2 regions of the Streptomyces sp. 147326 genome follow, and region 2 is predicted to be linked to the other one. Evidence: riboswitches for the same ligand, from Rfam matches in the RefSeq annotation. Region 2 holds a riboswitch; the other holds the start of a gene.
What was found. Region 2 has a riboswitch for cobalamin ahead of RIU97_RS13980 (ribonucleoside-diphosphate reductase subunit alpha). Riboswitches for the same ligand answer to the same signal wherever they lie in the genome.

Region 1 (7,504 bases), 2.4 Mb from region 2:
CCGCGAGGGCGTACACGGCCTCCGTGGTGAAGAGGTGGTTCGGGACGGTGGCACCGTCGTCGACGACGCGCTCCCCTTCCGTCAGCTTCCCGGTGAGCCAGCCGGTGGCCGCGGGCACGTCGACCGACCCCGCGGGAGCGTTGGGCGGCGCCGTCGGGACGGTCGGATCGGGGACGGAACCGCCGCCGGCCCGAACGTCGTCGGGGGAGAAGGTGGGCTTGCCCGAGGTGCCGCCGATGCCCGTTCCGCCGAACACCCAGGCGTCCACGTCGCCCGGCTTCGGAGTGCGTGCCATGGCGCCGAGCGGGCTGTACGTCCAGTTCTTCTGACCGGGCGAGGCGATCCAGTACGACCAGTACGCGGTGGCCTGCGGGGTGAGGACGCACTCCTCCTTGTCCGGAGTGGGGTACTGCGTACCGGAGTTGAAGGAGCCGTTGCCTATCCGGCAGATGAATCCGTCACCGTCGTGGACGGTGCCGACGGTGGTGAAGCCGCCCGTGCGCAGCAGCTCGAAGCCGGTCGTCGGGGTGGTGTCGCAGCCGCGCTCGACCTTTCCGCCGAAGGGACCGAAGTCCACGGCCACGACGGCGCCGGTGGTGGCCGTGCACTGCTCGATCGGATCGGCATGGGCGGACGGGGGGACCGTGAAGAACGCAATTCCCGCACCGAGCGTCACGAAGGCCGCGGTCACGAGGGAGAAGAACCGCCGTCTCGTCCCCGACTGCCGTTTCGCCTGCTGTTCGGTCCCCACCGCGGCCCCTCGTCTCTGCCGGGGGGCTGCGTGCGTGGTGATGCGCCCCCGCACGGCTGCGAACGCCAGGGGGAGGCTGCGACGACCACACCGCAATCCACGACGGCGCTCTTCGTACTGTGTCCCGGCCCCAGGCATTCCGGCTCACCCGGAACGAACCGGGCCTACGGTTGCGGGTCAGCGCCGGAATTCGACCGGCTTCCCCTGGTGCTGAGCAGCTATCAGCCGGAGTGCAACACGGATTTCGCCGACGCGTCAAGATGGCATAGGCCTCCCGGATGCGCCCCCTGCCCACCCGCACGGATGGCTGGCGGTCCCTTGATCGCTCGGGTAGCGTCCTGGGCTGCCACATGGGGGAATCCGGTGCGATGCCGGAGCTGACGCGCAGCGGTGTGGGACGGCGGGGGCCGTTTCCGAGCCCGAATGCCCATCCGGCGATGCAGAACAGGAAGCCGTACCACGCGTTCCGGACGGCGGCCCCCGGCATGCCCGGCCGTGCGTCCGTACGGCGACCGCGTGGCGCCCGGGAAGGCCGGCGTCCGCCGATTCCAGGAGCAGGCCATGTCCCGTCCCCGTACGTCCCGCCGCCTCGCGCTCGCGGTGCCCGCCGCGCTCGGCGCCTTCGCCCTCACCGCGCTGCCCGCCTTCGCGACCTCGTCGCCGGCGCAGATCGCCACGTCCAAGACGAACGGCGTCGCCTACCTCAAGTCGCTGCAGGCGGCCGACGGTTCGTACGCCGGCTCCGGCCTGTCCAACGAGTGGGCGTTCAGCACCTTCGCCGCCGCCGGCACCGCGGTCGTCGACGTCGCCCCGGGCGGGGACACGACGAAGAACGCCCGCACCGTCTACCGGAACCTGCTGTCCACGGCGGGCTGGCCCTCGGCCTCCCCGGTGGTCACCGACTACGAGCGCGGCACCCTCAACGCGTACGCCGCCGGCATCGACCCGGCCCGCGTGTCGGCCTCCCGCAACCTCGTCGCCCACGTCTACTCCTTCTGGCAGACGGCCGAGGCGGGCTACTTCGGCCCGTCCGGCAACTTCAACGGCACCGTCTTCGCGGCCCTTTCGCTCGGTGGCGCCAAGACCCAGGCCGGCGGCAACCGCGTCCCGCAGGCGCTCACCGACTCGATGGTCACCCGCATCCGCGCCAACCAGCACGTCGACGGCGGCTGGACCTACAACAAGGCCGAGGGCAACCCCACCGTCCTCAACTCCGCGAGCGACGTCGACATGACCGGCGCCGCGATGGCCGCGCTCTGCGTCTCCGGCGTCCCCAACACCGACGCCGACGTCGTCCAGGCCAAGAACTTCCTCAAGGGCAAGCTCGTCGCCAGCACCGGTGCCTTCAACTCCATGTACGGGGTCAACACCAGCTCCAACGGCTGGGGCGTCGCCGGCCTCAACGCCTGCGGCATCAACCCGCAGACCGGTGACTTCCTCACCGCCAACGGCAAGACCCCCGTCGACTTCCTGATCGCCAACCAGTACAACCCGGCGGGCGGCTTCAAGTACAAGCCGTCCGACACCGGCCCGAGCGCCTACGCCTCGATCGACGCGCTGCGCGCCGTGGCCGGCGGCGGATTCACCACGGCCCCGCCCGTCCCGGTCACCCCCGGCGCCCCGCAGTGGGTCGCACAGTCCACCTTCACCGCAGGCACCGCCACCATGCTGGCCCTGACCGTCGACGACGACGCCGGCAACCTCAAGGTCTGCTCGGTGGCCTTCACGCCGACCGCTACGGCCACCACCCTCGGCGACGTCCTGAACGCGGCGGCCGGCGGCGCCACCCCGTCGGGCTGTGTCACCGGCGTGACCCCCTCGTCGGGCACCGGCACCATCACCAACGTCAACGGCAAGGCCAACAGCGGTGGCAACACCTGGAAGGTCAGCGTCGACGGCTCCGCCTTCGCCGGCGCCCTCCGCGAGAAGGGCATCAACGTGGGCGACACGATCGCCCTGCGCTGGGGCGCCTGATGCCCCGCCGGGTGCGGGGACCCGAGTACGGGCCCCGCACCCGGCGGTCCGACCGGGAAGGGGGCCGCACACCCCAAGGCCGGGGGCGGCGTTACCCGAGTACGGGCCCCGCACCCGGCGGTCCGACCGGGAAGGGGGCCGCACACCCCAAGGCCGGGGGCGGCGTTACCCGAGCGCCTCGAAGGAGGCGACGAGGTCGGTCGGGGAGGGGAGTGCGGTGATGTCGGCCTGGGTGGCGGCGGCGCCCTTGCGGAGGTCGTCGTCGGTCAGGAGGCGGCTGAGCAGGGCGGCGTCCACGCTGTCGCCGCTCGCCCGGAGGGCGAAGCCCAGGCCCGTCGCGGCATCGACGTTGATGAAGTGGTCGGCGCCCTGCGGGAGGATCAGCTGGGGAACACCGCGGGCCGCGGCGGTGAGCATGGTGCCGGAGCCGCCGTGGTGCACGACCGCGTCGGCGGTGTCCAGCAACTGGGCCAGGGGCACCCAGGGCAGGGGGCGGACATTGGGGGGAAGGGTGCCGAGCGGGCTCAGGTCGGTGTCGCCGACGGCGAGCAGGAACTCGGCGTCGACGGAGGCGGCCTCGGCGATCACCCGGGCGATCGGGTTGACGCCCGCGAACGCGGTCACCACCGTTCCGAGCGTGACGGCGATACGGGGCCGGGAGCCGCGGGCTATGAGGTCACCGGGGACCGTGCCGCCGCCGTTGTAGGGCACGTAGCGGACCCGCCAGCCGGTGCCGTCCCCGCCGAGGGAGGCGGGTACGACGTCGAGGACGGTACGGGTCGCCGGGCCTTCGACCTCGCGGGCCCGGTACTCGTCCGCCAGGACGTCGGCGAGCACGCCGACCATGCCGGAGCCGGACATCACGCCGAAGTTGTGGACGACGGCGGGTATGCCGAGTGCCGCCGAGACCAGGGGGGCGGCGGCCTGGAAGGCGGCGTGGACGATGAGGTCGGGCCGCCAGGCGGTGGCGACCGCGAGCAGGCCGTCGATGGTGACCCGGCTGTGTTCGGCGAAACCGGCCGCGGCCAGCCGCTGGGTCTCCTCCACGCTCTTGTCGTCCGTGACGAACTGCGGTTCGGTGCCCTCCGAGGCGCGCCGGAAGGCCTCCATCAGCGTCGAGCCGTCGCCGATCTCGACGGTGGGCACGCCGGCTTGCCGCATCTGGTCGAGCGGGGCCGAACCGGCGAACAGCACCTGGTGTCCGGCGGCCTGGAGTGCCTGGGCGGTCGGGACCATCGGGAACAGGTGGCCTGCCGCGGCGGGGCCGGTGAACAGTACGCGCACTGCGTTACTCCTCGGGTGGAGCTCCTTGATTCCTCTGACGGTTTGTTGAACGTATATACCGCTGCGGCAGTTTCCGTCGAAGTGGGCGAATTCCGGCCGTTCCTGACGAGCGATCGAGTCGACGTGCTGGCAGGATGACGGCATGGAACGCGTGCTTGGAATCGGTGGGTACTTCATGCGGGCGGCCGACCCGGCGGCCCTGGGTGCGTGGTACCGCGACTGCCTGGGCCTGGACACCGACAAGCACGGCCTGTGGCGTCAGGAAGCCGGGCCGACGGTCTTCGCGACGTTCGAGTCCGAGACCGACTACTTCGGGTCCCGAGCCCAGCAGACCATGCTCAACTTCCGGGTCCGCGACCTGGACGCGATGCTCGCGCAGCTGCGCGCCAAGGGCGCGGACGTGGCCGGGGAAACGCAGGACATGGCGGGTGTCGGCCGCTTCGGCTGGGTCACCGACCCCGAGGGCAACCGGATCGAGCTGTGGCAGCCGGCCTGACCGCATGTCCGGCCGCTCAGGCGAACAGCTCGCCGAGCAGCTCGGGGCCGATGGCGATGGGGGCGGGGCGGTAGGCGGGCGGCTGCGTGCCCATCAGCTCGCGCACCAGGAAGTCCCAGGAGCGCTTGCGGACGTAGGCCAGGTGGTCGAGCAGCGTGTGCTCGGCCCCGGGCACGATGAGCAGCTCGAAGTCCTTGTCGGCGGCGATGAGCCGGTCGGCGAGCCGCAGGGTGTGGTCCGGGTGGACCTGGTCGTCCATTTCGCCGTGGACGAGCAGCAGTTTGCCCGCCAGCCGGTCCGCGAGGTCCACGTTGGAGGTACGGGCCCAGGCCTCGGGGTTGTCCGCGCCGTCGTAGGTCTCCACGAAGCCCGGGTTGAAGTGGCGGGCGTCGTGCGAGCCGGAGAGGGCGACCCCGGCCTTGTACACCTCGGGGAAGTCCAGCATCGCGCGGGCCGCGGCGAACCCGCCGCCGGAGTGGCCGAACACGCCCACCCGGTCCAGGTCCATCCACGGCCTGGTCCGAGCCAGCTGCCGCAGCGCCGCCGCGTGGTCGGCGAGGCAGCCGGCGTCGGCCAGGCGGCCGTAGGAGGCGTCGTGGAAGGCCTTGCTCCGCCCGGGGGTGCCGCGCCCGTCCAGTGCCACCACCACGAAGCCCAGCGCCGCGAGGGGTTCGGCGTCGAGGCCCATGCCGCCGGGGTCGAAGCACGGGGCGACCCGGTTGACCTGCGGGCCGGGGTAGAGGTTGTCCACCACCGGGTACTGCCGGTAGGGGTCGAAGCCCCGCGGCCGGTACAGCACCCCGTAGATGTCCGTCACCCCGTCGGCCGCCTTGACGCGGAAGCGTTCCGGCGGTGTCCAGCCGGTGGCGGTGAGCTCGGTGATGTCGGCGCGCTCCAGCTCGACCAGCACCCGCCCCGCCCAGTCGCGGACGGAGGTCACCGGCGGGGTGTCGACGGTGGACGCCGAGTCGATGAAGTACTCCCGGCCGTCGGCGGGCAGGGTGACGACGTGGTCCAGCCCGTCGTCGGTGACCATGGCGAAGCCGGAGCCGTCGAGGGCGGCCCGGCACACCGTGCGCCGGTACGGGTCCTCGTCGACCAGCCCGGACGCGGTGAAGTACACGACCCGCTCGGCCTCGTCGACGCGCAGGATCGGCCGCACCGCCCGCAGTGGCCGCGGCGCGTGAACTCTTCGCGGCGGGGATGCGCACGCCCCGGGCGATGGCCGCCGCGTCCTGGCAGGACCGGGTGGACGCCCTCGGCCGTGCCCACTACCGCCGCTACGACGAGAGCACCGCCACCGCGCTGGGGGAGGGGGCGCAACTCCTCGTCGACCGCTACTGCGGAGACCTGCGGCGGCTGCGTGACGCCGCCGACGGGGATCCCGGCCGGATCCGCGAACTCCTCCAGGAGGTCCCGCGGATCGGACCGGTCGGAGCGGACATCTTCTGCCGCGAGGCCCAGGGCGTCTGGCCCGAACTGCGGCCCGCGTTCGACAGGCGCGCCCTCCACGCCGCCGTCGCGCTCGGGCTCCCGAAGACGCCCGCCGGCCTCGCCCGCCTCGTCGCCACCGATGACCTGCCGAGGTTGGCGGCCGCCCTGGTCCGGGCCGAACTCTCCTGAGTCGCCGGACCGGCGACAGCGTCAGGCCTCCGGGCCGCCGTGGTCCGGTGGTCACCACTCGGGGTGCACGTCGTGGCTGTCGTAGCGGACGCCGGAGGAGGTGACCCAGGGGCGGAAGCGGCCGGGGCCGGTGCCGTCGTGGGCGTACGCGACCAGTTCGAGGGTCTCGTCGGTGACGATCACGGCCCCGGCCTTCTGGGCACTGCGCAGGGCGTGCGTCCAGTGCCGGCCGCGGTGGCCGGTGCGGTAGTCGGGGGTCTTGCACTGGGACATCGGGTCTCACCGCCTTGATACGGCCCGGTCCGACCGGTGCCGGGAGGGCCATATACCCAGAAATGCCTCACTCGAACGTTTGATCGTCCGCGTTCCGGTCGCCGGCGGGGGCGTATGAGTGGATCGGGCGGGAGCGGGCAGGAGAACCCTCGTAGGTGTTGAACCTCCACACCGCAGGTTTCCCCGAAACGAGGCTTCCGGAGCAGATTCCATGCCTCTTCCTCTGATCCCCCCGACGTCCCCTATGTCCCCTATTCTGCACCTGGAGCTGAACGGCGGGGCGGCCCCGGCCTACGCGCGGCGCGCGGCGCACGACTTCCTGGAGCGTCCCGTGCGGGGGGCGCCCGCCTTCCCGCCGGTCGCAGTCGACACCGCCCTGCTGGTGATCAGCGAGCTCGTCACCAACGCCGTACGCCACACGTCCGGTGGCTGTGTGCTGGACCTTCACCGGACGGTCGGCGGCGTCGACGTCGCGGTCACCGATACCAGCAGCGCGGAGCCGCGGCCCCGACAGCCCGGTCATCAGGGTGAGGGCGGCTGGGGCTGGCACCTGGTCAACCGGCTCGGAACCGGCGTCGAGATCCGCCACCGCGGTGGGCAGGACGGCAAGACCATCCACGTGCACGTCCCCCGCTGACGCCGGCCGGGGCGCCGGCACCTCCCGTCACTGCCCCCTGTACTGCCTGCGGGACGGAATGCGCGCTTCATTGACAGAAGTTGAACACAATCGGATGCTGAGAGCGCTCTCAAGCTTCAATGCATTCACGCATTCACGCATTCACTCATGCGTGCCAGTGTCCGGTCCCTCCAGCCGTGAGGCTCCCCCCAGGGAGGAAGAACGTGTTCCGCTTATCGAAACTGCTCGTGTCCGGAGCCGCGGCGTTGGTCGTGGCCGCCGGCCTGCTGGTCGCGGGTCCACCGACATCCGCCGAGGCCGTACCGGCGACCATCCCGCTCACGATCAAGAACAGCTCGGGACGCAGCGAGCCGGTCTACGTCTACAACCTGGGCACCCTGCTCGCCACGGGCCAGCAGGGCTGGGCCGACGCCAACGGCGCGTTCCACCCGTGGCCCGTGGGCGGCAATCCCCCCACCCCCGCGCC
Region 2 (7,504 bases):
GCCCAGGGCAACCCGATCAAGGTGCGCGGCACCGGCTACTTCGCCCGCTGCCTCCAGCACGAGACCGACCACCTGTACGGCTACCTCTACATCGACCGCCTCTCGAAGCGGGACCGCAAGGACGCCCTGCGGCAGATGGAAGAGGGCACCCCGCGCTACGAGACCGTCCCGAACGCGTAGCCCCTCGGCCGGCTAGGCGGCCTGCGGGCCCCGGAAGGCGCGCCGGAAGGAATTCGGCGTGGTGCCCAGGGTCCGCAGGAAGTGGTGGCGCAGGGCGGCCGCGTTGCCGAAGCCGGAGCGGCCGGCGATCGCGTCCACCGTCTCGTCGGTCGACTCCAGCAGTTCCTGGGCCAGCAGGACCCGCTGCCGCAGCACCCACTTGTACGGGGTGGTGCCGGTCTCCTGGAGGAAGCGGCGGGCGAAGGTGCGCGGTGACATGTGCGCGCGCTCCGCGAGCTGCTCGACGGTGATCTCCTCCTCCAGGTGGCGGGCCATCCACTCGATCACCTCGCCCACGGTGTCGCAGGAGGTGCGCGGCAGCGGCCGCTCGATGTACTGGGCCTGCCCGCCGTCCCGGTGGGGCGGTACGACCATCCGCCGCGCGATGGTGTTGGCCACCTCGGCCCCGTGCTCCTGGCGGACGAGGTGCAGGCAGGCGTCGATGCCGGAGGCGGTGCCGGCGGAGGTGATCACTGGGCCCGCGTCGACGTACAGCACGTCCGGGTCGACCAGCGCCCGCGGGAAGCGCCGGGCCAGCGTCGCGGCGTGCATCCAGTGCGTGGTGCAGTGCCGGCCGTCCAGCAGCCCCGCCGCCCCGAGCACGTACGCGCCGCTGCACACACTGACCACCCGCGCTCCCCGGTCCACCCCGCGGCGCAGCGCCTCCAGCAGCGGTTCCGGGAACGTGCGCTCGCCCGCGTCACGGAAGGCGGGCACGCAGATCAGGTCGGCGCTCTCCAGCCGCTCCAGCCCGTGCTCGGGGGAGACCGTGAATCCGGTGCCGGACATGGCCAGCGGACCTTCCTGCGCCGCGCACACGGCGAAGTCGTACACCGGCAGTCCGTGATCGCTGCGGTCGATTCCGAAGACTTCGCAGAAGATCCCGAACTCGAAGGGGGCGATCTCGTCGAGGAGGGCCACGGCCACGTTGGTCAGCATGGCTCCAGTGTGGCAGTAATTCGCTCTTTCATGACAGTCCTGCCACTGTGCGAGTTTTCCCCACGGGAGGAGAGTGGAGACATGAACACCTTCCTGAGCTACCTCACCGTCCTTGCCGTCGCCGCCCTGGTGCTCGCCCCCAGCCTGTACGGGGTCCTGCGCGACCGTCGGATCGACCGGCAGCTGCGGGCCGTCGAGACCCGGCTCGTGTGGCTGCCGCGCCAGAAGGCCGGCGGCCTGCCGCCCACCGTCCGCCGGCCCCGCCCCCGGCACAGCGGGATGCACTGGGGCCCCGTCGCCCACTGAGCCGGGGGCGACCGTGCACACGGGCAGCCGGACGATCGGGCGCCGGAAACGCGAGAAGCCGGGACGCGGTGGTGATACCGCATCCCGGCTTCGCGGCGTTACCGCGTCCCGGCCGGGGGCCCTGGAAGACCGGGGACCCTAGAAGTCCTCGTCCAGGTCGACCGTGCCCTCGACCGCGACCTGGTAGGCCGACGGACGGCGCTCGAAGAAGTTGGTCAGCTCCTGGACGCCCTGCAGCTCCATGAAGGAGAACGGGTTCTGCGAGCCGTACACCGGGGCGAAGCCGAGGCGGACCAGACGCTGGTCCGCGACGCACTCCAGGTACTCGCGCATCGACTCGGTGTTCATGCCCGGCAGGCCGTCGCCGCACAGGTCGCGGCCGAACTGCAGCTCCGCCTCCACGGCCTCCTTGAGCATGTCGGTGACCTGCTGCTGGAGGGCGTCGTCGAAGAGCTCCGGCTCCTCCTTGCGGACCGTGTCCACGACCTCGAAGGCGAAGTTCATGTGCATGGTCTCGTCACGGAACACCCAGTTGGTGCCGGTGGCCAGGCCGTGCAGCAGGCCGCGCGAGCGGAACCAGTACACGTACGCGAAGGCGCCGTAGAAGAACAGGCCCTCGATGCACGCGGCGAAGCAGATCAGGTTCAGCAGGAAGCGGCGGCGGTCGGCCTTCGACTCCAGCCGGTCGATCTTCTCGACCGAGTCCATCCACTTGAAGCAGAACTGCGCCTTCTCGCGGATGGACGGGATCTCCTCGACCGCGTCGAACGCGGCCGCGCGGTCGTCCGGATCGGGCAGGTAGGTGTCGAGCAGCGTCAGGTAGAACTGGACGTGCACGGCCTCCTCGAACAGCTGGCGCGACAGGTACAGGCGCGCCTCCGGGGAGTTGATGTGCTTGTAGAGCGTCAGCACCAGGTTGTTCGAGACGATCGAGTCACCCGTCGCGAAGAACGCGACCAGGCGGCCGATCATGTGCTGCTCGGCCGGCGTCAGCTTCGCGAGGTCCGCGACGTCCGAGTGGAGGTCGACCTCCTCCACCGTCCACGTGTTCTTGATCGCGTCCCGGTAGCGCTCGTAGAAGTCCGGGTAGCGCATCGGGCGGAGCGTGAGCTCGAAGCCCGGGTCCAGGAGGTTCTTGTTGTCGGTGGAGCTCATTACTGGCAGGCCTCGCAGGACTCGGGGTTCTCAAGGGAGCAGGCCAGAGCGTCGGCGTCGACGGCCTGCGGGAGCGGGGTGGCGGCGGCCGGAACGGCGGACGCGGACGCGGCGCGGGCGATCTTCGTCGCGGGGCGCGAGCGCAGGTAGTAGGTGGTCTTCAGACCCTGCTTCCAGGCGTACGCGTACATCGAGCTGAGCTTGCCGATGGTGGGCGTCTCCAGGAACAGGTTCAGCGACTGCGACTGGTCCAGGAACGGCGTACGGGCCGCCGCCATGTCGATCAGGCCGCGCTGCGGGATCTCCCACGCCGTGCGGTACAGCTCGCGGACCTCGGCCGGGATCCAGCCGAACCCCTGGACCGAGCCGGAGGATTCGCGCAGCGCCTCGCGGGTCTGGGCGTCCCACACGCCGAGCGCCTTCAGCTCCTCCACCAGGTAGCCGTTCACCTGGAGGAACTCACCGCTGAGCGTCTCGCGCTTGAAGAGGTTGGAGACCTGCGGCTCGATGCACTCGTACACGCCGGCGATCGAGGCGATGGTGGCCGTCGGGGCGATGGCGAGGAGCAGGGAGTTGCGCATGCCGGACTTCGCGACCCGGGTGCGCAGTGCGTCCCAGCGCTCCGGCCAGTTCAGCTCCACGTCGTAGTGGTCCGGGTGCAGGACGCCGCGCGCGGTGCGGGTCTGCTCCCAGGCCGGCAGCGGGCCGCTGCGCTCGGCCAGGTCGCACGAGGCCTCGTACGCCGCGAGCATGATGCGCTCGGAGAGCTTGGTGGAGAGGGCCTTCGCCTCGGGGGAGTCGAAGGGGAGCTTCATCTTGAAGAAGACGTCCTGGAGGCCCATCGCGCCCAGGCCCACCGGGCGCCAGCGGGCGTTGGAACGGCCGGCCTGCTCGGTCGGGTAGAAGTTGATGTCCACCACGCGGTCGAGGAAGGTCACGGCGGTGCGGACGGTCTCGTCCATCCGCTCCCAGTCGATCTCGCCGTCGACGACGAAGGCGCCGAGGTTGACCGAGCCGAGGTTGCAGACGGCCGTCTCGCCGTCGTTGGTGACCTCGATGATCTCGGTGCACAGGTTCGAGGAGTGCACGACCGTGCCCGGCTCGGCGGTCTGGTTCGCCGTGCGGTTGGAGGCGTCCTTGAAGGTCATCCAGCCCTGGCCGGTCTGCGCGAGGGTGCGCATCATCCGGCCGTACAGGTCGCGGGCGGGCATGGTCTTGCGGGCCAGGCCCTCCGCCTCGGCCTTGCGGTAGGCGGCGTCGAACTCGTCGCCCCACAGGTCGACCAGCTCGGGCACGTCGGCCGGGGAGAACAGCGACCACTCGGCGTCCGCGTTCACGCGGCGCATGAACTCGTCGGGGACCCAGTGGGCGAGGTTCAGGTTGTGCGTACGGCGCTGGTCCTCACCGGTGTTGTCGCGGAGCTCCAGGAACTCCTCGATGTCCGCGTGCCAGGTCTCCAGGTAGACGGCGGCGGCGCCCTTGCGGCGGCCACCCTGGTTCACGGCGGCGACGGAGGCGTCGAGGGTCTTCAGGAACGGCACGATGCCGTTGGAGTGGCCGTTGGTGCCGCGGATCAGGGAACCGCGGGCGCGGATGCGGGAGTACGACAGGCCGATGCCGCCGGCGTGCTTCGACAGGCGCGCCACCTGGTGGTAGCGGTCGTAGATCGAGTCGAGCTCGTCCAGCGGGGAATCCAGCAGGTAGCAGGAGGACATCTGCGGGTGCCGGGTGCCGGAGTTGAAGAGGGTGGGGGAGGAGGGCAGGTAGTCGAGGCGGCTCATCAGCCGGTACAGCGAGGTCACTTCCTCGAGGGCCTGGACGCTCTCGTCCGCGGCGAGGCCGCAGGCCACGCGCAGCATGAAGTACTGCGGGGTCTCGATGACCTGACGGGTGATCGGGTGGCGCAGCAGGTAGCGGCTGTGCAGGGTGCGCAGGCCGAAGAAGCCGAAGCGGTCGTCGGCGCCCTCGGCGAGGGTGTGCTCGACCAGCGCGTCCAGCCGGTTCGCGTGCGTGCGCACGAACTCGGCGGTGCGGTCGGCGATCAGGCCCTCGCGGTGACCGACCTCGACCGAGGCCGAGAAGGAGGTGGAGCCCTGACTCGCGGCCTCGTCGCGCACGGCCAGCGTCAGCAGCCGGGCGGCGAGCTTCGAGTAGGCGGGGTCCTCGGAGATCAGACCGGCGGCGCCCTCGGTGGCGAGACCGCGGAGTTCGGCCTCGTCGGCGGCGGAGCTGCGGCCGCGGAGCGCGGCGGCGGCGACGCGCCCGGGGTCGGTGTCGGGGAGGTCCGCCGTCAGTTCGGTGAGGGTACGCAGCAGCGTGGCCCCCGGGCCCTCGGTGTTGTCGCCAGAAACGGACTCGGCGCGCGGTGCGGAAGGCGCGATGGTCACGGCGGGAGCTCTCCCTCGCTCGGCCCGGTCATCGGCGGAGCGGGGCGCGAGCGGGCGCATGCGGGCGTGGTAGGAACGCGTACACACCGCATGGCGTCCACCGGCCCAACCGCGAGGCCCGGACGTGTCGGCACCCGGTTCGGTCGAGCCGGGCGCGCTGTCGGCAGGTCATCGGACTTGGTGTCCGGTAGGCGGACACTTCATACCGTTGCGGGACAGTTCCGGATTCACACCGGATTCCCCTGCGCGACAGCAGCCTTGAGCATACATGTGGGGGCGGCCGTATGCGGCAACCCCCACATGTAGTGTCGGCGCGGCTACAGCTTGAGCCGATACGCGAGGAGTGTCAGGCCCGGGATCGGCGCCCAGTCCCGCTCGGGAACGCGTACGAAGCCCAGTTGCGCGTAGATCCGGTGGGCGCCGGCCATGCTGCGCTGGGTGGAGAGCACGACGCCCGTCACCCCCTCGATGGCCCGCGCCCGCTCGACGCACGCCCGCACCAGAGCCTCACCGGCGCCCTGGCCGCGCGCCGCCCGGGCCACCGCGAGCATCCGGAACTCCGCCTCGTCGGGGGCGGCGATGTCGGCGAGCGGGCTGCCGGGGGCGGCGAAGGTCACCCCGCCCAGGATCCGCCCGTCCCGCTCGGCGACGAGCACCTCGGCCCGGGCGGCCCGGCCGGCCACGTCGCGCAGCACGTTCAGGTAGCCGTCGTCCTCGTTGAAGTCCAGGTGCCCGTCGGCGAGGTAGGCCTGCGCCGTGATCTCACCCAGTTCCGCGTATTCGGCGGGCAGCGCCGTTCTGATCACCATGTCCATGCGGTCGAGTGTGCAGGACGGGTGTCGGCGGGCGGCGCTATGGTCGAAGAAGCACCGTCGAGGAAGGCGAGCGAGGCATGACCGTGATGACCGACAGGCCCCACATGACGATCGCAGAGTTCGAGCACCTGGCCCGGATAGCGGCCCGCGAGGCGGAGGGGCTGCGACTGGAGTTCATCGGTGGGGTGCTGAGGAGCAAGGCCATGCCAGACGGGGACCACGGGCGGATCATTCTGTGGCTGACACGGATCTGCATGCAGCACCACCCGGATTTCTGGCTGCACCCAGGGCAGGGGATCAAGGCGGAACAGTACCGGGAGGGCCGTGCTATTCCGGACGGGGTTCTGGCGCACGAGGACGCGTTCGTGGGACAGGGCGACTGGGTGGATCCGAGCCCGATCCTGATGGCTGTCGAGGTGACCTCGTGGGACTCCGACACCGAGCGGCGCGACCGGATCGAGAAGCCGCGCGCTTATGCGCAGACCGGTATTCCCGTGTACCTGCTCATCGACCGGCTCAAGTGCCAGGTTCTCGTCCACAGCGACCCGGATGGCGACCGCTACGAAACTGTGCGCACCGTTCCCTTCGGCAAGGAAGTCAAGCTTCCCGACCCCGTCGGCATCACGCTCCAGACAGAGGTCCTCAAGGACTGGGTGCGCTGACCCCGTCCAGGCCGAAGGCCCCGCCGGAAGCATCCGGCGGGGCCTTCGGGGTGCGGGGCGGCTCAGCAGCAGCGGAAGCCCTCGCGGGGGTCCGCCTCGCGGGCGTCCGTACGGGCGCGTTCGAAGGCGCGGCGGGTGAGGACCTCCGCGTCCGGGTCGTGGGAGCGGGCGTGGGCCACGTAGCGGTCGTACGCGGCCTCCCCCGAGAACTCCCGGACGTAGAACCGGGCCCTGGCCAGCGCGCTCCGTACGGTGCTCACGCCACGGGCTCCTTGACGTGTCCGCCGCCCGCCTCCGGGCCCGCCGCGGCGAGCTCCGCCCGCTCCTCGGCGGTCGCGATCAGTCCGGCCGGGGCGACGATCTTCGACTCGGTCCACGGGACCTCGGAGAGGGTCGCCGACTCCGGGTTGCGGACGGCCCTGAGGCAGGTCCGGGCCGCGTCCGCGAGGACCACGATGATCAGGACGGCGAAGAAGGCGCACAGCACGCCGTCGACCGTGGCGTTGGTGACGACGGTGTGCATGTCGTCCATGTTCTTCGCCGGCGGCAGGACCTTGTCGGCGTCGATTCCGGCCTGGTACTTGTCGCGCTGGGCGAAGAAGCCGACCTTCACGTCCTCGGAGAAGATCTTCTGGTAGCTCGCGGTGAGGGTCACCGTGGCGTCCCAGACCAGCGGAACGCCCGTCACCCAGGCCCACTTGAGCCGTCCGGACTTGACCAGCAGGGTGGTGCAGACGGCCAGCGCGACCGCGGCGAGCAGCTGGTTGGCGATGCCGAAGAGCGGGAAGAGCTGGTTGATGCCGCCGAGCGGGTCCTTGATGCCGACCCACAGGAAGTAGCCCCAGCCGCCGACGACGATCGCGCTCGCGAACCACACGCCGGGCTTCCAGCTGACGTCCTTGAAGGACTTGTGCACGTTGCCGAGGGTGTCCTGGAGCATGAACCGGCCCACGCGGGTGCCCGCGTCGAGCGTCGTCAGGATGAACAGCGCCTCGAACATGATCGCGAAGTGGTACCAGAA

Region 1: another riboswitch for cobalamin. It lies ahead of RIU97_RS04165 (hypothetical protein); the one in region 2 lies ahead of RIU97_RS13980 (ribonucleoside-diphosphate reductase subunit alpha).

What each region holds. Positions count from the first base shown of each region.
Region 1 is NZ_CP134201.1:848,616-856,119, reverse strand. It holds gene RIU97_RS04170 (hypothetical protein) at 1-751, opposite strand, end outside; cobalamin riboswitch at 861-995, opposite strand; cobalamin riboswitch at 1,063-1,201, shown strand; gene RIU97_RS04165 (hypothetical protein) at 1,313-2,725, shown strand; gene RIU97_RS04160 (nucleotide disphospho-sugar-binding domain-containing protein) at 2,891-4,009, opposite strand; gene RIU97_RS04155 (VOC family protein) at 4,152-4,505, shown strand; gene RIU97_RS04150 (prolyl oligopeptidase family serine peptidase) at 4,522-5,658, opposite strand; partial or broken gene RIU97_RS04145 (endonuclease) at 5,664-6,128, shown strand; gene RIU97_RS04140 (hypothetical protein) at 6,180-6,401, opposite strand; gene RIU97_RS04135 (ATP-binding protein) at 6,646-7,038, shown strand; gene RIU97_RS04130 (glycoside hydrolase family 64 protein) at 7,242-7,504, shown strand, end outside.
Region 2 is NZ_CP134201.1:3,208,173-3,215,676, reverse strand. It holds gene def (peptide deformylase) at 1-180, shown strand, start outside; gene RIU97_RS13995 (helix-turn-helix domain-containing protein) at 193-1,158, opposite strand; gene RIU97_RS13990 (hypothetical protein) at 1,240-1,464, shown strand; gene RIU97_RS13985 (ribonucleotide-diphosphate reductase subunit beta) at 1,603-2,619, opposite strand; gene RIU97_RS13980 (ribonucleoside-diphosphate reductase subunit alpha) at 2,619-5,006, opposite strand; cobalamin riboswitch at 5,151-5,282, opposite strand; gene RIU97_RS13975 (GNAT family N-acetyltransferase) at 5,324-5,821, opposite strand; gene RIU97_RS13970 (Uma2 family endonuclease) at 5,899-6,483, shown strand; gene RIU97_RS13965 (CstA-like transporter-associated (seleno)protein) at 6,546-6,743, opposite strand; gene RIU97_RS13960 (carbon starvation CstA family protein) at 6,740-7,504, opposite strand, start outside.